DNA from 2 places in the Paraburkholderia sp. SECH2 genome. Region 1 is predicted to be linked to the other one. Evidence: riboswitches for the same ligand, from Rfam matches in the RefSeq annotation. Region 1 holds a riboswitch; the other holds the start of a gene.
The links. A riboswitch is a leader RNA that binds a small molecule or an ion and turns the genes downstream of it on or off. The one in region 1 is predicted to bind manganese.

Region 1 (11,422 bases):
CGACGTCGGCCCGGCGGGCGATATCTCGCATGGATGCATCGGCACCATGCTCGGTGACGACGTCACGCGCGACTGCAATGAGATGGTCGTAATTCTTTCTGGCGTCAGCTCGCATAAATTGCCTTGACAAACGGATCAGTGATCCGAATATAATGAACCTGTATCCGGATCAGTGATCCACAAGATACAGCACATTCGTGCAGATGGGAACAGACGCGCAGTACGACACCACGAAAGGAGATGTCATGCGAAAGCTCGAGGGTAAGGTTGCAGTCATCACGGGTGGATCAAGCGGCATGGCGCTGGCGAGCGCCAAGCGGTTCGTTGAAGAAGGCGCCTATGTCTTCATCACGGGCCGGAGGCAGGAGGCGCTCGACGAAGCCGTCAAACTGATTGGCCGGAACGTGACCGGCGTGCGCGGCGACGGGGCCAATCTGGATGACCTCGATCGCCTGTTCGATACAGTCAAGCGGGAAAAGGGCAAGATCGACATCCTGTTCGCGAGCGCAGGCACGGGCGAAGCCGTCCCACTGGGCGAGATTACCGAGCAGCACTTCGATGCGACCTTCGGTCTGAATACGCGCGGAACGCTGTTTACGGTTCAGAAGGCGTTGCCGCTGTTTAACGATGGCGGGTCGATCTTCATGACCGGGTCAGTTGCTTCGGTGAAAGGTTTCCCTGGTTATGGCGTGTATGCGGCGAGCAAGGCGGCGTTGCGCTCATTCGCACGCACTTGGCTTAACGAACTGAGGGGCAGGAATATCCGGGTGAACGTGCTGAGCCCGGGGCCGATCGCCACACCGATGCAGGACCAGGTTCTCACCGAGGAGGCGAAGCGCATGTTCGAATCCCTGATCCCGCGGGGAAAGATGGGGCGTCCTGAGGAAATTGCGACGGTCGCGCTGTTTCTTGCGTCAGACGATTCGAGCTTCGTGAATGGGGTGGAGTTGTCTGTCGACGGCGGCTTCTCGGCCATCTGAAATCGCGCCGAAAGGCGCGTAGAAGGACCTTTCAACTCGACAAAGATGATCTGATTTGTGTCGATAAATTTGGATTCCTTACAGTACTGAATGGAGAGTCCGCATGAACTATTCGATTATTGGCTTTGGCGCGATAGGCCAGGCACTCGCCCGAGCGTTTGCAAGAAAGAACATCGATGTGATCGTCGCCAGCCGGCGCCCTCCCGAGGCGTTGATGCAACAGGCACGAGCGATCGGCCCCACCGTTGTCCCCGCGACGCTGCAGGATGCAATCGCGTCCGACACGATCTTCCTCGCGGTTCCGTTTTGGGAACATCGCGAAGTCGCGAAGCAGATCCCAACCTGGCAGGGCAAGACGATCATCGACACGACAAATGGTTTCGGTGTTCCCGTTGAAGATCTGGAAGGTCAGCCGTCGGCTGCGGTTGTCGCCAAAGCGTTTACCGGCGCAAGGTTCGTAAAGGGCTTTAACCATCTGCCCGCTGCCGTTCTGGCCGCTGATCCGAGCCTGAATGGCGGCAGCCGCGTCGTGTTTTTGTCGAGCGATGACGAAAATGCGGTGGCACCGGTCGCTGCTTTGGCCGAACAACTCGGTTTCGCGCCGATTGCGCTAGGACCGCTCAAGGATGGCGGCTTGCTTGTCCAAGGCAGAGGGAATACCTGGGGTCAACTGATCTTCAAGGACCTCGTCAAGTTCAAATAGCGGCGCCTCACGACGAAGTCACAGCGGCCACGCGCTTCGCTAAACGCGTGCTGGTGATCGGACCGAGAAGCGGTCGTTGCCGACATGGTGATCCGAATGACGGCTCAGGGTCGATTTGCAACGCTCGCCCGTGATGTGCCCGGTGGACTATAGGACACGAGTACCGGGCAACGTCGACGGGGCGCGCCACAGAGTGCGCGCCTCACCTGGCCATATCAAACGTGGTAAAAGCCGTCGCCAACAGAATTCTGCAGCACGCCATCGACGTAGACGCTGACGGGCTCGCCGTCGGCCGACGTCAATATTGCGCCGTTGGCATGTTGGCCGATGATCTTCATGCGGCCTCCGTGAATCTCGGCCATCGCCTCGCGGTCCAGGTCAATGGACGTGGAAAGGTCCATGATCGTTAGTGCTTTCATGATGCGCTCCTTGGGTGAGTAGAGGATAAGGACTGGACGAGCGGCCGGACGCTTGTACGAATCGACGCATATGTTGTGCCATCGCGCGTAGTCCACGCTGGTTCACGCTGGCTCGTCGATCCAACGACATTGGAGTGAGGCGCGGTGGGCTAACGACCATCACCTGAGATGATTTCAGTTGCCCGCTCGCCAACACAGCAGCAGCGAAGAGAACCGAAAGACCGATCGCTGCCGCCGTCGAATAGATGTTGGCGCGGGCGCTTCTGGGTAGGAGCGGACGACTCCCCAAAGAAAGAGGCGAACATATCGCGCACGAAAGGCATTCGTAATAATAGGCGCGCGGAGCAACGTTCAACCGCGAAAAGCGCTATTGTGGCGACTTGCTTCTGCGACACATGGCGCGATAGAATCGCGCCTGCTCATTGGGGAGTAGCCGCCTCGAACGCCATGTTCGAGGGCGCACGTCAACATACTTGGCGAGTCGAAAGACCCGCTATGGCGTGTGCAGCTAAATGCCTGGCAAGACCGATGACTCGCATTCCGACCTAACCGGGTCGCCGGAATGCGCGTCATCGCGTTTTTTCTGCGCGGCCCGGATACAACAACCCCCATGCAATCCTTCCTCATTTCGACCAGTGTGGTCGGCCTTGCTGAAATCGGCGACAAGACTCAGCTTCTGTCCCTGGTTCTGGCAGCGCGATATCGCAAGCCCATCCCCATCATCCTTGGTGTTTTTGCCGCTACGCTCATCAACCATGGTGCATCTGGCGCACTCGGCGCGTGGCTTGCGAGCGTTCTGAGTCCAGGCATTCTGAATTGGGCGGTTGTCGCGTCGTTCGCCGTGATGGCGGTGTGGATTCTCGTTCCGGACAAGCTGGACGACGCCGACGCGGTTCTGACGAAAAATTCGATGGGCGTGTTCGGCACAACCGCACTCACATTCTTTCTCGCCGAGATGGGCGATAAAACCCAAATCGTCACGATTGCTCTGGCGGCGCGCTTTCACGAGTTTTTCGGTGTGGTTGCCGGCACGACGCTCGGCATGATGTTGGCAAATGTGCCCGTCATCTACCTTGGACACAAATTTGCGGATCGCCTGCCAACAAAGGCGGTCCACATTCTGGCCGCGATCATCTTCGTTGTCCTTGGTGGCCTCGCCCTCAGGACCGCGCTGTATCCGCAAGCGCATCCGCTGTTCTAGTTCGCGACTGACGCGCGCACTGCAGTCCACCCACGCGAGACCTTTAGAAAAAACCGGAGCGTGCCGTTAATAAGCGGTGGTCCGACATAACGTGGACCGGGATCGGAGTCGTCCGTCATTTGCTCGGTTCGGAGTCAACGAACGAACCGAGCGGTGCGTCGGATCACGACTTCCGGATGCGCACGTCGTCTACGGGCGGACTGACACTTTCAGTTTCCTTCCGCCCAACCTGCTCGAACAGGTCACCTGGTCGACGTGCCGTTCCACATCGGAGCAATCGTGATCAGACAGAAGGGCACCCAAAGGCGTCGATATCTATGGCGACGCAACGCAGCAGAAGACCAAGTTGAGCAGACGTCGTCGAACGTGCCCCCCGCGCGCCGCACGGCAGTATTTGGTCTCGTCCTCGTTCTGTTGAGTGTGCCGCTCCTGGCCTTCTGGGGCGCGTATGAAAGTTTGAGTGCCGGTTTCGCCGCGCAAGCCGCCAACGAGGCGGATAACGCTTTCGAGGAAGCCCGCTATAGCGTTGCGTGGGAGGAATCGGCCGAGCGCAAGTACTTCCAGGACCCACGCCCGGAGGTTCTTCGCGAGCACCGCGAGGCCGGTGAAGCACTCGACGCGGCGCTAAAGAAGGCAATGACACTTGAGCCCGACAGCAGCGTGATGCTGCGCGGCCTGCTGGAGAAGCACGCGAAGTATCGATCGTTCGCCAAGCCGATGTTCAAGGCCGTCGACGATCACGATATCGCCAGAGCCAATGAGATCGACGAGGACTCGGCCGATCCGCTCTTCGACGATATCGAGCAAAAGGTTCTCGCAGCAGCAGCACAGCACCGCGACGATGCGACGAAGCAACTCGAACGGCTCGTTGCCGTACAACGGGTCGTCCTGATATCGACCCCTGTAGTGCTGGCGATTGGCGTGGGGCTCGCGCTGCTGTTTCTTCAGATGCTGCGGCGCATTCGCAAGAACGTGGACGCGGCGGCTCAGAACGCGCTGCGCACGAGCGAACAGAGATTGCAGGCGCTTGTCGCCAACACGTCGGATGCGATACTCGTTTCCAACGTCAACGGGACTGTGACTTACGAGGCGCCGACGCGACGACCGGACCCCTTGAAGAACATGGGCCAGCTCGTCGGCACCAGTCTGCTCGATCCGATTCATCCCATCGACCGTCCCACGCTGCAGGGCCTGTTGGAGACCGTATCGTCGACGGCTCGATCCACGAAATCCATCGAGATCCGTACTCGAGGCGAAGGCAACGCGTGGCGCTATATTCAGCTTACCTTGACGAACCTTTTGGACGAACCGGCCGTCGGCGCAATCGTGGCGACCGCGAGCGACACCACCGAAAGAAAGAACTTCGAGGAGCAGCTCGCGCGACGGGCGTTCTACGATACGCTCACCTCGTTACCGAACCGCGCACTGCTGCTGGATCGTATTAGCCAGGCCGAAGCTCGCGCTCGTGAGCGTAACGCGATGATCGGCGTCGTTTTCATCGACCTGGACAACTTCAAGCGGGTGAACGACAGTCTTGGACATCATGTGGGAGACCGGCTGCTGATCGCAGCGGCCAAGCGTCTCGAAGGATGTGTTCGTCCGACTGACACAGTCGCACGACTGGGCGGAGACGAGTTCGTCATCCTGCTGGAACACTTGGGCAGCGAAGCGACGAGCGAAGGCACCCTGGTCGCAGACAACATTCTTGCGCAATTCAGTCAGCCGTTCGATCTCGACAACAAGCAGTACATCGTCAGCGCGAGCGTCGGGTTGGCATTCGCGCACGCGGGGCGCGGCCGCGGCGATGCTGACACGTTGTTGCGGGACGCCGACGTTGCGATGTACCGGGCCAAGAACGGCGGAAAGGGTCGTTACGTGGTTTTCGAAGAGAACATGCACGCTGAAGCAGTCAAGAAGCTGGAGATTGAAACGGACCTGCGTTACGCGATCGAGCATCGCGATCTACGCGTGTATTTCCAGCCCATCATGCAGCTTCAGGAGGCAGGGTTCCGGGAAATGGAAGCGCTCGTGCGGTGGCAGCACCCCACGCGAGGTTTGTTGCCGCCGTCCGAGTTCATTGCGATTGCAGAAGAGAGCGGCCTGATCATTCCGCTCGGACGATACGTACTGGAAGAGGCGTGCCTGCAAGTCGCCCGCTGGCAACGGGAGTTCCCAACAGAACCGCCGCTGCAGATTAGCGTCAATCTCTCGCCTCGGCAGTTCGATGATCCCCACCTCGTTGCCGACGTGGCTGCGGCGCTCTCCAACGCTCGCATCGAGGCAGCCTCGCTGAAACTGGAGGTTACGGAGGGTCTGATCATGCGGGATACCGAAAAGAGTATCGAGACGCTCCAGAAGCTGAAAGACTTTGGCGTCACAATCGCAATCGACGACTTTGGTACGGGCTATTCATCGCTCAGTTATCTTCGCAGGCTGCCGCTGGATGTGCTGAAAATCGATCGATCCTTTGTTCAGGGCATTGGCACGAGTGCGGAAGACGATGCGATCGTTCGTGCTGTGATTTCCATGGCGCAGTCTCTTGGACTGTCCGTCACGGCCGAGGGGATTGAAACGAGTGAGCAGGCAAGACTGCTTCGGGAATGGTCGTGCCAGGCGGGACAGGGCTATCTCTTCTCACGGCCTCTGCCTGCGGAGGAGTTCACCGCGCTGTTTCGCACGAGTTCACCCGATTCCAGCCGCAGCCATTCTGCGGGTGACTTCACCGTGGAATTGACCTGACCTATGCGTGAGTGGTGTCGGTTGAGCGTGTGTCGTGTTGCCTCACATCATTCCGCCCATGCTTCCCGTGCCGCCTACCCCGGTTCCACCGGTCCCGTTTGTGCCGGTATTTGGCGATGTGGCAATCGGATGTGCGGCCCCCGTCGTCGCGATAAGTGAGACGGCGGCCGCGTCCGGTTCTCCATTGGCGTCGATTGCGCCAAGAGATAGGAGCGCTTCGAGATCGCTGTCCTCGCCTGGCTGACCGACAGTGAATGCGGTGGTCAGAAAATTGGCGGTGGAAAGCGTAACACTGTACTTTTGCTGCAGGTTCTGGACGACAGCGGCCTGCGCAGTCAGAACGTTCGTCTGATTCTGCAGCGTCTGCTGAAATTGCGTGTTCGTCGCGAAGCCGGCGATCAGCCCGCTTTCATTCGTACCGAGTTGCGCCGCCAGATACGACAACATCAGATCAGTCTCCGGCGTGACGTTGAACGTGCCGCCGGCGAACGTTGCGGAGTGCAGCGTCGTCCCGCCCGAAGTCGCAGTGATCATGCACGGCATCGCTGCGCTGAATGCCGCGTGGTAGTTTCCGCTCGCATCTGCTGTGACCGACATCGAGCCCCGCGCGCAGTTGATGCTGATCGTCGCGTTCGCGAGCGCCTTGCCGGTTGCCGCCGTACCGGCGATCGAAACCATCGACACGCTGCTTGCGCTACTTCCACCGCCTCCGCCGCCGCAGCCAGCGAACAACGCAACGGATGCAATTAGCAGCCCCGCGCTGACAGAACGGATGACGTGCTGTTGTCGAGTGCTCATCGAAGTCTGCCGGTGGTTCGTATGTCGTCTAAACGATTTTGCAGGGGCGTCTATTCCACCTTGCGCGCAGTTCCTGATGGAATATAGCGGCCCCGCCGTACGTTTATTCGGGGTGTCGACGCTAGAAATGATGCATGGCGCTCTGCGCGACATTCCATCATCACGCGGCATCCGCTTGGGGGAAGTTTGAAACGAACCATGAACGACCATGGAGACCGAACGAGGCGAGGCCTGGGCGACCCGGATTTGCGGCCGCTATCGGCGTTTGCCGACGACGAACTGTCCGCCAGGGAGCACGAGACCACGCTCGTTCGGCTGACGACCAACCCTCGGGCGGCCGAGCGCGTGGCGAACTACCGCGCGCAAAAAGCCGCGCTGACAGCACTGTTCGGAGAACCGCACGACGATGCGCGCTGTATCGTCGTGCGCCAACGTGCGTCATGGTGGCAGCAGGCCGGCGTGGCGGCATCGTGCGTGGCGATGGGCGTGGCGCTCGGCTCAGTACCAGGCTGGATGTCGACGAATATCGCGGCTGATTCACCCGTGTTCGCGAAGCGCGCCGACATCGCTTTCGCGGTGTACGCGCCTGAGCAACGCCACCCCGTAGAAGTAGCGGCGCCGCAACGCGATCAACTGGTCGACTGGCTGTCACGGCGCCTCGGTCAGCGCTTGTCGGTGCCTTCGCTTCGGGAATACGGCTTTTCGCTGATTGGCGGCCGTTTGCTGCCCGGCGAATCCGGCCCTGCCGCGCAGTTCATGTATCAGAGCACGGCAGGCGCCCGGCTCACGATGTACGTTGCAGGGGTTCCAAAGGACGCGACGGCGTTCCGCCTGTTTCGTGACGGTAATCGCAGCACGTTCTACTGGGAGAGTCAGGGGACGGGATGCGCGCTGACTGGCCTCGTCTCAGAGGTGCAATTGCGATCCATGGCGGTCGACGCATGCAGCATGCTCGGGCGGGCGTTCAGAAGCCGGGAAACCAGCGGCGGTTTGAACCCATGATGTTTTGCGGAGCGCGTATTTCAGACCACCCAGCAAGCCGAAGCTCGGTGCTTGCCGCAGGTTGGCAGGCAACCGTGCGGACCTTGCTGTGCGCGTTCGCGTTGACATGCCTGTTTGTCTCAACGGACATTCACGCCCAATCTAATAGCCCGATTTCACTGGCTTCATCCCGCGCGTCGGCGGGATGCGCCGATGTTGCCACGCCGGATACCGTGAGTATGGACGTCAACCGGTTCCGGTGTCTCGCAGCTCGCGATCAGGCGGCTTCGTTGCGAACGTGGATTGAAAGCCGCTCGCTTCTGCCCCTCACCGACGCTCAGATCCTTTCGCTGATGGATGCAATGAAGCCGGATGCCTTCGTCGAGTACGCGAGGTCCGACATGGTTCCCGGCGACGCCTGCGAATACAGGATGTTCCGCCAGGAGCGGATATCCGGAAGATGGTCCGATCGGCCCGATCACATGGTTGTCCGCTACCAGGACACCCCTCGAAAAGTCTACGCAAAATGGCTACCCGACGGCGCCCATGCAGGACAGGAGATTCTCTACGACGAAACAAGGGATCCCGATAGCATCGTCGCCCATCTGGGCGGCGCGCTGCGTATCGTCTCGGGCAAGGTCGCCGTCGACGGCGCGTTCGCGCACACCCAGTCCCGCCATAGTGTCCGCGATCTCGGCCTGCAGTACATTGCGCGCACCATCGAGCACGATGCCCATAGCTTTCGTGAAGAAGGCCTGACTGAAAAACCGACCCGCATCGAACTCATGAACGTGCACGGCGCACGCTTCCTTGCATGGACATGGACGGCACCGTTGGGGCCGCCAGCGCATTATGCGCAGCGCGTGAGACTGCTATTCGATCTGCAGCACTCCTGGCCCAGTGGTGAAGCTGCATGGAACGAACGCGGCGACCAGGTGGAGATGATCCGTTTCGAAGACGTCGTCCCTCACCACTGGAGCGATTCGATTTTCGACCGACGTAACCCAGAGTACGGTTTCCATTGATCTAAAGAATCGGTCACGCATGCCGTTATGCAGGTGCATTGTGCGTGGACGAGGCCCCACGTCAACAATCGCGCGCTCAAGCCGTTGTCCGCAGAATATTCGGCGAGCGCGCGGCCGCACCAGGCCAATAAAAATAGATACTGAGAGACCCGCATGAAACAGCCAGACGAGTTGTTGCACACGGTTTACGTGAAGGCCGACAGGCTCATGCTCGTTGTCGTATGGGCCCTGTTCGCGATCTCCTGCTTGTTGGCGATACGCGACTACAACTTGCGCGCCGTACTGTGGGTCGGATTGCCTACCGTCGTGATCGCCTCGACGCTAACTTACTGGCGCGCAGGCGCACTCGTGACGCGTCTCTTCCTCGCGGCCAGTCTGATGACATTCGCTGCGTTGCAGATTCATCAGGTGCACGGTCTGACTGAATTGCACTTTGGCGTCTTTGTGCTGATGTCGTTCCTGCTGGCCTATCGGGACTGGCGACCGATTCTCTGCGCCGCCGGCGTCATCGCGGTGCACCACTTCTCGTTCAACTATCTCCAGCTTGCCGGATTGGACGTCTATTGCTTCACCGAGCCAGCGTGGTCGACCGTGCTGACGCATGCAGCCTATGTAGTCGTCCAGGCCGGGTTGCTGATTTTCATTGCATGGCATATGAAAGCCGATGCACAGACGGGCCGGGAACTGGCCGTTCTTGGCGAAAACCTTTCACAGCAAGAGGGCAAATTCGACCTGCGTCTTCCGCCGATGAAGCTCAACGGCACCAGCAGCCGCACCTTCAAGGACACACTCAACGCCATCCACGATGCGATGCGAGGCATCACCACGACGATCGACCAGATGGCTGTTTCATCGGACGACATCGCTTCCGAAAACCACACCTTGTCGCAGCAATTCAGCACGCAAGCTGAAACGCTCAACGCGACCAACACGGCGATGGAGCAGATCGCGCAACGGGTGAGGGAAAGCGCGGAACATGCGGCATCGGCAAACAGCCTCGCGCGGCAAACTTCAGCCGCAGCACGGCAAAGCGAACAGGTTGTCAGCGAAGTCGTCGATAAGATGACTGAGATTAATGACGCCGTGCATCGAATGGGCGACATGATCACGATGATCGAGAGCATCGCGTTTCAGACAAATCTTCTCGCGCTCAATGCGTCGGTCGAAGCGGCCCGTGCGGGCAGCCACGGACGGGGTTTCTCGGTGGTGGCCGAAGAGGTCCGTACGCTCGCGCATCGGAGCGCGAGCGCTGCGCGTGAAATCAAAGGCCTGATTGGCGATTCTTTACAGCGTGTCGAGCACGGCTCGACGCTCGCGACACGCGCCGGCACGGCCATGCAACACGTTGTCGGCAATGTGGGAGACGTGGCCAAGTTGATCGAGCACATCAGCGCGTCGAGTGATGCCCAGAGCCACGATGTCGATCGGTTCAGTCAAGGCATGGGCGAGATGGACGCGATGCTGGAGCGCGATGTCGAACACGTGAAGGGCGTCGCTTCGGCGTCGGCCAGTTTGCGGGAGAAAGCGCGGACTTTGCGTGAGGCAATGTCGATATTCCTTGTCGAGCACGACGTGAACTGATCCTGAGAGCGGGCACAACTGCTGCGCGGCCGTGCGATTTCGAAAGCGGTAGCAGGCGGGACACGGCACTATTAGCTCTCGCGCGGCGCGCCGGATCGAGCGCTACGGCGGATCGCATTCTGACCGCGCGTTGTGTCCTCGAACGGTCTGCGTCAACTGATACGCGGCGTCCGGAGGACACGCATGGATTCCACGTATAGCGACTTTCGTCGCGCCGATCAAGGAGAAGCGAGATGCCTAAAGCGTTTTCGGTCCCTATCACTCCGCAAGGAAAGTCCGCACTGGCGACGCTGCCGCCTTGGCACTATTCCAGCGACTGTATCGCCATTGAATACTGGACCGATCAGAAAGCGATCGCGGCGCTCCTCCCGCCGGGCGTCACGGTGGACGAGAAATCCGGCGGCCGGGCCTTCTTCTGGTTTCTGGATTGGCAGTTCACGGGTTCCAATGACGAGGTGACGGACCCGGCACGCTATCAATACCGCGAGGCTTTCGTTCTGGTCGAGGCGGTCTTCGACGGTGTTCCGGTCAACTACTGCCCGTACATCTTCGTCGATAACGACGCCGCCATCGCCCGCGGATGGGCGCAGGGCTTTCCAAAGAAACTCGCCAGCGTCTACCAGACTCGCAGTTTCTCCGCGCCCAGTCTGGCAGCGGCGCCGCTTGCTAAAGGAAGCCGCTTCGGCGCGAGTGTGTCAGCGCATGGAGAGCGGCTGGCGACCGCCCGCATCCAGCTCGAGGAACCTGTTGCTGACCCGACGACCGTGTTCAACCGGCCAACGACGATGCGCCGTTACTTTCCTCAACTCGCCGCGGGACTTCAGGAGAAGCCGCCGGTCGATGAATTGACTATGTCGCTCACGGATAATCTTGCGATCGTGGATGTCTGGGCCGGGTCGGCGGAGCTGAAGATTCCCGAAGTCGCCGGTGAGGACATGAACCTGATTGCGCCCGTGCGCGTCGGACGGGGCTATCGGCTCGGTATGGCGTACTCC
Region 2 (11,422 bases), on a different contig from region 1:
CGTAGCCGGCATGTCGACCTGGTCGAAGACGATATCGAGCAGTTGCACTGTCGAACTCGTCTTGTCGACTTCAGCCCGCGCGGTGAAATGCGCGACGCCGTAGTTCGGCGTGGCGCTCTTCGCGCCGACCGCGAAAGCGGCGCGGCCTTCGATCCGGTTGCCCTGCCACACTTCCACCTGCGGTTGATACAACTCGATGCGCTGCTGTGCGCTATCGAAGTCGCGCGGCCAGACGGTCGGCAGCGGCTGCACCGCGGCGGCGGCGAGCGCCTGCCCGGGTGTGGCGAGTGTCACCGCAAGCGACGTGCAGACACCCGCGAGCAACTGCAAAGACCGCTTCATCGTAGTTTTCATTGTGCATCGCTCCATGAGCATTGACGGCGGGATAGACCGGTCATCAGACGCGGCGGACCCAGTCGGCAAATCAACTGGGCCCCGCTGATCGGCAAGGATGCGAATTCGCTCCTGCTCGCCGTCCGCATGACCTCCAATCAAGCAATGCCATCCTGCTCGGTGCAGACGCATCAAGTTTTCGTCGCGGCCATCGCCTCAGTGGACTGGCTTTTTGCGCGCAGCAACTCGGTCAGGATTTCCATCGACCGCCCCTCGTCTACCGTTAAGTCAACGAGAAAACGGTCATTATTTTTTTGCAGCCAAGGCATCGACATGTCCCACCATTCAAGTTCAAGAAGCTTCTCGCGGATACGCTCGGAGAAACGGAACCGAACAAGGCGTGCGGGGCTGCCCACATAGATGCCATAGGGTTCGCTTTTGAAATTGGGCGGCACCACGGTTCTTGCACCGATAACGCAGCCATTTTCAATCGTGGAACCGCCAAGAAACATCGCTTCGTCGCCGATCCATACATCGTTACGGATTACTGTGTCGCCGTATTGAGGCGGTGGGACGTTGTTTAGCCCACTGCCGAAGGCGCTCAGCATCGACGTTGAAATCGTCCGCATGTCGTGCTGCCCATTCAGCAGGAACTTCAGTCTCAAGCCACCTGCGACGAATTTTCCGACTACAAGCTTCTGCAACCCTGCGTCATATTTGGCGATTGAGCCGACACCGATTCCCGAACACTTGCCAATCGAGAAAGTCCCAACCTTCGCTTCTTCATCCAGCCAGTCGCGAAAGAAGTTGTTCGGGATCGTCGAGATCGATCCATCCCGATACCCGAGCACGATAAAAGCCTTCGAAAAAGGGTGTTGAGCTTGAACGCCAATAAAGTCGTCTGATGTGGTTACGTTCATGATGGTCCGCAAAAGGTGGTTCGCATCGCGTCGCCAGCCACGCCTCAACATTGAGGTCGCAAAAGCCGACGATGGTCATGAACAGCATATCGGCGAGCACAGAAATGCACTTTGCCGATTAGGACCGCATTTCACGACCAGTTCGGTGCGTAACCACATTGCGCGGATCAGCGCCATGCGCTGCCCACTTGCACATAAAACGCGTTCTGCCCCGGCCCGTGCGCGACGTCGACGGGAAGCGGCACACACGAGGAGCGGCGGATCACCAGATGCATGCCCCGTTACTGGAAGGTCGCGCTGATCGACAGTTCGACCGCATTCCCCTTGGGCCGGTTGCTGACGTTGAATTCATTGACCCAACGCAGCGACGCCGACACCGGCGTTTTCTGGACTTTGCCCGACCACGTGACCGTCGGCCCGATACCCACCGAGTGCCCTTGACTTCCGCCGATGACATCGGCTACTCCGCCGCTGTCATGACCGAGCTGCTGGATATAGCCGCCCACGACACCCACACCCCAGCCGCTGCCGAAGCGCTTGAGCGCGAGCAGGTCGAGCACGCTAACCGGTGCGTTGTGATAGTGCGTGTCGCTGTTCGGCGTGTAGAAGCCAACACCGTAGTTCAACGACAGCTCGATCTCTTCTTTCGGGAACAGCTTCGTGTAGGAGACCGTCGGCGTAAAGGTCCATGTGTTCTGTCCGGCATTGGCGAGCCGGCTCGTGCTGTAAGCGCCGGTCGGCGCGTAAATCTGCACGCTGAACGCGATGTGATCGGTCTTGGTCAGGTGATAGCCCGCCACCACCGGCGTGAAGAAGAGATCGGCGAACTGCGTGCCGTGATCATTCGGCAAACGGCCGTGAAACGACGAGATGTTGGTGTACTGGATTGGCACCCCGAACGAGGATGCGAAGTTCCAGCCGCCCAGCGTAATGCCCCACGTCTTGACCGCGTTGAGAATGGTGTACACCGCCGTGACGTCGACGCCCGCCGTGATCTGACCGGCGATCGGAATCGTCTTGCTCGCGCCGAGCGAGCCTTCGTAATAGATCGTGGTGGCCGACACGATCCAGTCGTCCGTGGGCGGTACGACGCCTGCGTACGGCGTAACCTGCATGCCGGTTATCGGTCTGCCGATGCCACCTTCAGTCGCCCACGCTTGCTGCGAAAGACCCACGCCGGCAGTGGTGAGAAGCGCACCCGTGCACAACCTGGCGAGTGACCGGCTTGCGGACAAACGGTTTGTGCGACTCATAGTCATCCTCACGAAATTAACTTTCCGCACTTCCACCTTGCGGAACAAGGTTTTGACAAACCGCGGCGGCAAGCCGCACGCGTGCGCATCGACGTGTTTTCTTACGGTTCACGCTTAACCGGCGGCGGCGTCCAGCTGCCGTCGAGCGCCGGCTGCTGCGGCCAATAGGCACGTACGTACAACGAGAACGCTTCATTGGCTGGCGCCGGCAGCCAATTGGAGACCTTGTCGTCACCTGGACTCGTGTTCTGCACGTAGAGCGTCAACGAGCCGTCTGCATTGAACTTCAGGTCCTTGTTCTTGGTGCCGAGCGAGTAGCGGTTCTGCGCATTCGGCGAGAAGAAGTGATGCGAGTTGTACAGCGTCAGCGACCAGAAGCCCTTGACCGGCGGCAACTGATCCTTGGCAAACGTCACCGTGTAGCGTGCGTTGCCATCGAGACGCTGACCTGAAGCGTCGGCATCGCCGTAGAAATACTTGGTCTCGTTAGGCTTGTTGACGAAGATGTTCGACTTCGCCACCGCCGTGCGCGTGAAGTAGTCCGTGCCGAAGGCGGCGCCGTTGCTAACGGTGTTCCAGTTCGCAGGCAGCCGCTTGCCAAAGGTGTTGAAGTTGAACAACGGCGTGACCAGATCCGCTTCGGCCTTGGTCCCCTCGTCGACAATCGCGGCCTTGATCGCCGGATCTTTCTGCGCTGCCGCGATCAACCCGCGCGCCTGCGCGTAGATCGCCTCTTCGCCGCGTTGCGGCGGCGTCTCGTCGAGCACGGTGGGCAGCATGTCCCAGAAGCGGTTTGGATCGACCCACTTGATCTCTTCGGCGTTGCCGCCCGCAGCACCACCGGCCTCACCGAAGCTCGGCAACTTCGACCAGTCGGTCTCCTTGACCTTGCCGTCGTATTCGGCGAGCGGATACAGGCCAATCTTCGCGAGCACCGGCTGCACGGCCACGCGATCTTCAGGCGTGTCGTCCATGAAAACGCGCGGAATGAAACTGCCGACCCCAGTCGACGAGCGGAACACCTGGCGGATGCCCTTCGGCACCGGGCCGTGCCAGTCAGGACCTGTCAGGAGATAGAAGCCCGGACGTGTGCCGTACATCTTGCCGAGACTCGCGAAACCGTCGGTACGCAGATCGACAGCCTGATAGACCCAGAAGCGTTTGCCGAAATCGGGCACCTGCACGACCACCGGGGTCTTATTCAGATCGAGAATCGACGAGCCATAGACCACGTCCTGGTTCGGACACGCGACAAATCGCTCCTGCGGCTGAATGTAGTCGCGCAGCATCGACAGATGATTCGGTGGTGCGACCGGCACAATGCCGCCGTTCAGGCCCGGCTGCGGCACCTGCTTCATCGCCAGCAGGCGGCCGTAGACGTTAACCATCGGCCACGCCCAGAAGTAGGTCTGGCGCGCTACCAGCCGTGCGTATTCTTCAGAGATCGCGTAGCCGGCCACTGGGCCCGGTACGGACGCCGCGGTGGCCGTTGCATGGACCGATTGGTCTTGCTGGGTCTTCGCCAGAATGGGCGCGGCGACCGACGCCAGTACGGCGGCCGTGACCCATGTCGCGGTTTTCTTATTCATATTGTCCTCAGGTTCGTCCATGCGCGGCTTAGCGCTTTTGGGGCTCGGGGAATTTCCAGTCGCCGTTGAGCACCTTCTCGTCCGGGCCGTAGATGCGCATGACGAGCGTGTACGCACCGGTGGGCGCCGGCAGCCAGTTCGACGTCTTGTCCGCACCCGGCGACGTGTTCTGCACGTAGATATCCAGCGAGCCGTCAGCGCCGTACTTCAGCCCCTTGGTGCGATCGCCGATCGAGTAACGGTTGATCGGATTCGCGACCAGATGGCGCGCAGGCAGGTCGTACAGCGTCATCGACCAGAAAAATTTCGCGGGCGGCAGGTCCTTCTTGTCGAAGTGCAACACGTACGGCTGCGAGCCGAGCAGTTGAGCGTGTTCGCTGTTCACGCGCGTGCCGACGTACACCGCTTCTTCCTTCGTGTTGCCGTAAATCCCCATCGCCGCCGCGACGGCGCGGGTGGTGTAGTCGTCTTTCAGATCCGCACGGCTGCCGAACAGGCTGAACGAACCGGTGGTGTGTTTTTCAGCGTCTGCCAATGCGGCTTTCCCGTCCGCGACACCTGCTTCAAGCGCGGCGCGCGTTTCCGGCGGCAAGGCAGCCTGATCAAACGGCGCGCCTGGCGCAATGCCGATCTTCGCGAAACGCGCCATCAATTCCTGCTCGGACGGCGCCGGCGGCTGCGTGAACTGCAGCATGAAGTTCAGATACGCGATGAAGTCGACCGAAGTCGCCTTCGCTTCATCCCACTTCGGAAAATCAAGCTTCGCGACGGGCGGCGGTGCAGCCGTGTGTTCGAAGGCCGACAGCGGCGTGAGCTTGTATTGTTTCTGGATCGCCTCGACGTTCTTGACGTCGCTCGCACCATTGAGCGCCGTGCGGCCGAGCGTCAGGATCAGGTCCGTCTCGGAGCGGAACACCTTGTCGATGCCCTTGGGCGTATCGCCGTGCCAGTTCGGGCCGGCGAAGAGATAGTGACCCGCGCCGTTGCCCGTGGCGCGCGAACCGACGTACGCGAAGTTGTAGGTATACAGGTCGATCCACTGGAAGACGTAGTAGCGCTCTTTCGGCACCGCAGGCACCGTCAGCACCCACGGCTCGCGACGCAGATCGAGCCACGCCCACGAGTACGGCGTGTCGTTGTTCGGCGTGACGATGTCCTTGTTCTCAGGACCGTACGGATGCGAGTAGTTGCGGAACTTGCCGAAGCCGCCCACATAAGACTTCGAGCCGGAATCGATCGCCTGCTCGTAAAGCGTCTTGTAGTTGAACAACATCGGATACGCGTAGAGGAACGCGTCTTTGGCGATCGCTCGTGCTTCTTCAGGCGAGGCGGTGACAGCCGCTGTCGCCGCAGTGGGGGCGCTCGCTTGAGCGACGGCTTGCGTATGCGGCAATGTGGTCAGTGACACGGCCGCGATGACTGCGCAAATACGCAGGCGGTTGAACAAGGTCATGGTTAAGCCCTCTGTTTCTATGCTTGGTTTTTTGTGCTTACTTGCCGAACGTCATGTTCAGCCCGGCGAAGATGGTGAACTTCGGCACGCCGGCGCCGGAATGCGCTACCGAGTATTGCGGCTCGATAAACGCGTTGTAGATGGTCGAGCCGCCTTTCCACGCCTTGCCGGCGCCGAGCCCGACCGGGATGTAATAGCTGCCATGCTGCAGATCGAAGGTCCAGGTGCCGGTCGAGCGGATGTACCAACCACCCGGCAGGTTGAAGATGCCGAACGGCTGCGCGGTGAGCGATTGCGTGGTGGGCCGGCTGCTTTGCCCGGCGAACGAGTGTTGCCACTGCACCAGTGCGCCGAGGAGCCGCGCCTTCGTCGCGCTGACGGCGACAGCGGCAAGACCGGCCTGCCACTTGCCGGTGCCGAGGCTAGGGTCCGTGGCAGTCGGCATCGTCACGAGCGGGCCGACGCCGACCTGCACATCGCCTTGCGAGAGCAGGAAGATGTCGAATAGATTCAGGTCGCCGAGACCGGTGTTGTAGCCGCCGCTCGGATCGGGCCGCGTACTGACCGGCACTGTGGCGCGGAAGATTTCCGGCACGCCAATCAGGCTGTTCGGGCCGATCGGCACGGTGGGGCGCAAGAGCAGATCGTTGGTATGCGCACTGGCGCCGAACACGCTCGGCGTGTAGTAATTCTGGATGTTGAATGAGGCTGCCAGATTAAGCGGGTTATTACTTTTATTGGCCTCGTCGGCCGAGGCCTGAGCGAACGCCGGCGACAACATCGCCGAGGCAGCGTATAACGCAGCCGAACTAACCACGCCTTTACAACCCATTCCCGCATCTCGTCTATGGGCATTTCTTATAGGCGAACGCATTCTTTTGCCCAATGCATATAAAGCAAAAGCAATGGCATTCGTATTTTCGAATTGTGTCGAACTAGCGCGAACTAATTCGAGCTAATCGCGGGTGTAAGTTCGCCCGCCCCGGCGGCTACGCGCAACGGGGAAATATGCAAAGCGAATGAGATACGCGATTAATTCGCGCTAAGTCTCTCGAGCAAGCTGGAAAGACAGTACGGCCGGATACAGGGCTTGCATGGACGCTCCTTTCAGACTCAAGAGACGCCGCACCAAACGACGCATGCGGAGGTAAGAAATTCACAATCTGGGAGTGTTGTGGCGGAATGGTAGCAAACGTTTCACGAGATTACAGAGATAAATTTGTAACACGATAGAAAGCTACGCAATTTCGGACGGAGTTAGATTTTGGCCGCCATTCTTATTCCACACAATTGCCATAGTTTTGAGCATTTGTTTGCTTACTGCATAAAAGCCGCATAGCGGCATACACCATTTGCAATTACCGGCATTGACGTCCCCGCTCAAAAAAGCAACAAAATGGGCTGCAACAATCGCCGTGTCCCATTAGACTTGCGCTCGCTCAAAGTTCGATCCACCGCTTTTAATGAGGCTTTCATGATTCGCACGATGCACCGGTACTGCATTGCTTTGACCGTTGTGGTTCTTTCCGCTTGCACCGTTACACCGCACCATGACGCGAGCGAGTCGCCAGCCAGCGCATCGACCGCCGCAAGCCTTGCGTCGTGGAACGACTCCGCGACCAAACGCTCGATTGTCGATTTCGTCACGCTGGTCACCACGCCGGAGTCGAAAGACTTCATCCCGCGTGCGGACCGGATCGCCGTGTTCGACAACGACGGCACGTTGTGGCCGGAGCAACCCGCCTCGGTCCAACTGGTGTTCGCGCTGCAACGCGTGAAGACAGTGGCCGGGCGGCATCCAGAATGGAAACGGCAGGAACCGTTCCGCTCGATTCTGAAAGGCAATTTGAAGAGTGTCGCGGCGAGCGGCGACGCCGGCTCGATGAAGGTGCTGGCGGCGGCACATGCAGGCATGACCAGCGATCAATTCGCCGCGCTCGTGCACGAATGGTTCGACTCCGCGAGCGACCCGCGCTTCAATCGTCCGTACGCCGACCTCGCCTATCAGCCGATGCTCGAGTTGCTCGCCTACCTGCGCGCCAACGGCTTCAGGACCTATCTGGTGACGGGCAGCGATGTCGAGTTCGTCCGTGACATCGCGCAGCGCGTGTACGGCATTCCGCCCGAGCAGGTGATCGGCAGCACCGTCAAATACAAGTACAGCCAGACGAACAGCGCCGTCGCATTGACCTGGCTTGCGCAGGTCGACACGCTCGTCGACGGCGCGGCCAAACCGCTCGCCATCGACCGTGCGATCGGCCGGCGTCCTGTGATCGCGTTCGGCAACGCGGACGGCGATGTGCCGATGCTCGAATGGACTTCGGCCGGCGACGGTCCGCGCCTCGCGGCGCTGCTGCATCACACCGACGGTGAACGGGAGTATGCGTACGACCGCGCTGCGAAAAGCGGCAAGCTCGACAAGGGGCTGGACGAAGCCGGCACGAAAGGCTGGCTCGTCGTCGATATGAAGGATGACTGGACAACGGTGTTCAAGCCGGATAGCGCGGCAACGGCTGCGGCACCGTCCAACTAAGGGCGGCTTGTTGGGAAGGCCGCGCCTGGCAGCGGCCTTCCCGGCCTTTCATCACTCGCTTAGCGGGTTAGCGTGATGACCAGATAGCTGGCGTACAACACGCCGCACACCAACAGCGCCCACACCGGCACGCCTCGCTCGCGCACGTTGATCCGCAGCCACGCGGCGGCGGCGAGCGTGATCACGATGCCGGTCACCACTTCGATACGCGGCGCCCACGGCGTCAGCAGAATTCCGATCGCGGGCAGCAGCGTGCCCTGAAACACCATCGCGCCGGTGATGTTGCCGAACGCCAGTGTGTCCTTGCCGCGGCGAATCCACAGGATGCTGTTGACCTTCTCCGGCAACTCGGTGGCGATCGGAATGATCAGCAGCGACAGCAGCAACGGCGAGACGCCGAGCACCTGCGACACGCCCCGCACGCCGTGGATGAAGCCTTCTGCGCCCCACACCAGCAACGCAACTGCGAGCACCAGTTGCACCGCGATGGTCACGAGATTGGTGGGCAAACCAAGACGCGACAGCAGCATCTTGCCCGGTGCTTCGGTGCCGTGACCGGCGTCGACCAGTTTGTTCGACGCACGGAACGTCATCACCACATAGGTGATGTACACACCGACCAGCGCCGCGCTGAACAGCCCCCGCACGATCATCTGTTCGTGCGGCACGTACATCGCCGCGGCCGCCAACACAAAGGCGCACAGGAAGTAGTTCAGATCCCGTGTGAAACCCGTGCGTTCGGGCGTGACCCAGCCGCCGGCGCCGCGCGTACCGAGAATCGCCAGCGTCATCAGGAAGGTGGAGAGGGTGGAAAGCATGAGCGGCGCGCCAAGAATCGCGCCGACGCCGATTTCCTGATTGACCGCGCTATCGGTCGTGCCGCCCGCAATCGCAAGCAGCGGGACAAGCGTTTCGGGCAAGGCGGTGCCGACCGCTGCGAACAGCGAACCCGTCACGCCCTCGGAGATTTTGAGACGCTCGCCGAGATGTTCGAGTGCGTTGGTGAAGAGCTCGGCCGCCACCAGAATGACGACCAGCATGATGGCGAGTTCGAACAGGAGACCGGTCATGCGTGGCTCCCTGCAAATGCAAAGGGAAAGCGGCACAGCGGACGGGCAAGTGGGGAGACTGGCAGGGCACAACGATGTTTCACAGGGCAACTCCGCGGTCGGACGCAAGTAACGAACCAATGACGCACCGCGACCCGTCCGACCAGAACGAAGCAGTGCGCCAATGGTCTCGCCAAACCGACCCGGTCGAACGCGCCATGACCCGTAGGCCAAGTATGTTGACGCGCTCTCCTTCAATGGATGAAGGAAGGCTACTCCCCAATGACCGGAGGATTCTAACGGGACGGGCGGCTTTCAACAAGCTTGGGATCCGGCGCCTGCGCCGCTCCCGGTTTCACCGCGCACGTCCAGCGCTGCGACGTCAGGCGGCCAAGTGCGTGATCGCCCCGCTGGTAAGATCACTCACCGTCTACGACAGCAGTGAGTCCTCACATGAACTACCAGAATCGCCAGTGGTTTTACGTCAAGCGCCCGGAAGGACGCGTTGGCGACGAGCATTACGAGTTGCGCGAAAGCGAGCTCGACGACAATTTGTCATCGAATGAAGTGTTGATCCGGGCGCGTATCGTCAGCGTCGATCCGTACATTCGAATCCAGCAGCATGAACGCAATACTTACGACGTGCCGCATCCGCTCGGGATCGTCCAGCGGGCGGGCGTGGTGGGTGAAGTGGTGGCGTCGGCGAGCCCGCTTTTCAAGCAGGGCGACTGGGTGTCGGCCTATAGCGGCTGGCAGCTCTACGCCAAATGCCATCACAGCGAGCTGACCAAACTGAACCCCGACGCGGCGCCGGTTTCGACTGCGCTCGGTGTGCTCGGCATGCCGGGACGCACCGCGTGGTTCGGCTTGATGGAAGCGGGCAAGCCGCGTCCTGGCGACACGCTGGTCGTGTCCGGTGCGGCGGGCGCGGTCGGCTCGCTGGTCGCGCAGTTCGGCAAGCGTGCCGGCTGCCGCGTCATCGGGATCGCCGGCGGCCCGGACAAGTGCGCGTTTCTGACGGACACGTTGAAGCTCGACGGTGCGGTCGACTACCGCGCGCATCCCACACTTGAAGGCTTGCAGTCGGCTCTGCAGGCAGCCACCGGCGGCGTCGATGTCTATTTCGACAACGTGGGAGGCATGGTTACCGATGCGGTAATCCCGCTCATCAAGCGCCGCGCGCGAATCGTGATCTGCGGCGCGATCGCTCAGTACGACGGCGGCCTCGACACGCCGGACCTCGCGCCGCGCTTCCTGCAGCACATGCTGTTTCAGCGCGCGACGATTCAGGGGATTCTCGCCCGCGACTTCACGCACCGGATGGACGAGATGTTACAGACCGTCGCGCCGTGGGTGAAGAACGGTGAAATCGTTTACCAGGAGACATACGTCGACGGTTTTGACGCGTTGCCGAACGCTCTCAATAGCCTGTTCGAAGGGAAGAACCTCGGGAAGCTGCTGGTCAGGGTGTGAAGGCGTGAGTTTCTGAACGACAACCCCGACACTGGCCGGGGTTGTCGTTTGTGGATTGTTTATTTCCGTTTGCTGCGTCTTTGCAGCAACGCGGAACGCCCATCCATGTGCTAAAGGAACTGGGAGGGTGGGAAACGATGGAAATGGTGCAGGGGTACGCGTACCTGTTGGCCGATCACCTGGCGCAGTGGGTGCAGCCGATGACGGCGATGCCAGCGAAACCGCAGTTAGTTGCAATTCGAGGGGACACGGGAACAGGTGAATTCGCGGGAACCCTTGTCAGGATTGGTGCGCCCGGCTGGGATCGAACCAGCAACCCCTGCCTTCGGAGGGCAGTACTCTATCCATTGAGCTACGGGCGCTTCAACACGAAAGCGCGGCAACCTGAACAGGAGCGACGCCAAAGCGAGACCGAAAGGATACCCGGTTTCAGCCAAACCGTCCACCGGACGGCCTAGATGGCGGGATTGCGCGTCTCCTGCCCGCCATCCCGGCGGCGCCGGCCGCACCCCGCGATGCGGGTAAACGCCTGCTGAACACCTCGCCGCGCCCCTCGCCGCCGCCGAAATGTTGCGTCTATAATCGTCCGTGCCTGATTAAAGAACAAGAAGTTGCCGTCACGCTGTACCGCTCACATACCCACGGAGACGAGACAAGCATGAGCGAAGCACCACACGGAGCCCCAATCAAAACCCCCGGGCAGCTCATCGCCGCGATCATTGCCAGCTTTGCGGTACCGATCGTCATCATCGTTCTGCTAGTGATCTACGTCGATAATTCGACGCGCACGGGCGCCGGCACAGACAGTCTTTCCGACGC

Region 2: it holds a riboswitch for manganese, as region 1 does, so the genes downstream of both, M0D66_RS28625 (sodium:calcium antiporter) here and M0D66_RS03195 (TMEM165/GDT1 family protein) in region 1, are expected to answer to the same signal.

What each region holds. Positions count from the first base shown of each region.
Region 1 covers NZ_JALPRH010000001.1:689,335-700,756, reverse strand. The annotation lists gene M0D66_RS03215 (TetR/AcrR family transcriptional regulator) at 1-115, opposite strand, end outside; gene M0D66_RS03210 (SDR family NAD(P)-dependent oxidoreductase) at 246-980, shown strand; gene M0D66_RS03205 (NADPH-dependent F420 reductase) at 1,084-1,683, shown strand; gene M0D66_RS03200 (hypothetical protein) at 1,899-2,102, opposite strand; yybP-ykoY riboswitch at 2,515-2,701, shown strand; gene M0D66_RS03195 (TMEM165/GDT1 family protein) at 2,713-3,303, shown strand; gene M0D66_RS03190 (bifunctional diguanylate cyclase/phosphodiesterase) at 4,021-6,042, shown strand; gene M0D66_RS03185 (hypothetical protein) at 6,085-6,840, opposite strand; gene M0D66_RS03180 (anti-sigma factor) at 7,039-7,842, shown strand; gene M0D66_RS03175 (DUF1571 domain-containing protein) at 8,061-8,846, shown strand; gene M0D66_RS03170 (methyl-accepting chemotaxis protein) at 9,000-10,427, shown strand; gene M0D66_RS03165 (acetoacetate decarboxylase family protein) at 10,661-11,422, shown strand, end outside.
Region 2 covers NZ_JALPRH010000022.1:59,596-71,017, reverse strand. The annotation lists gene M0D66_RS28660 (carbohydrate-binding family V/XII) at 1-354, opposite strand, end outside; gene M0D66_RS28655 (CatB-related O-acetyltransferase) at 525-1,253, opposite strand; gene M0D66_RS28650 (transporter) at 1,535-2,506, opposite strand; gene M0D66_RS28645 (DUF1254 domain-containing protein) at 2,608-4,095, opposite strand; gene M0D66_RS28640 (DUF1254 domain-containing protein) at 4,124-5,548, opposite strand; gene M0D66_RS28635 (hypothetical protein) at 5,586-6,380, opposite strand; gene M0D66_RS28630 (HAD family phosphatase) at 7,023-8,081, shown strand; gene M0D66_RS28625 (sodium:calcium antiporter) at 8,141-9,151, opposite strand; yybP-ykoY riboswitch at 9,252-9,423, opposite strand; gene M0D66_RS28620 (NADP-dependent oxidoreductase) at 9,584-10,603, shown strand; tRNA gene M0D66_RS28615 (tRNA-Arg) at 10,890-10,965, opposite strand; gene M0D66_RS28610 (cytochrome c5 family protein) at 11,262-11,422, shown strand, end outside.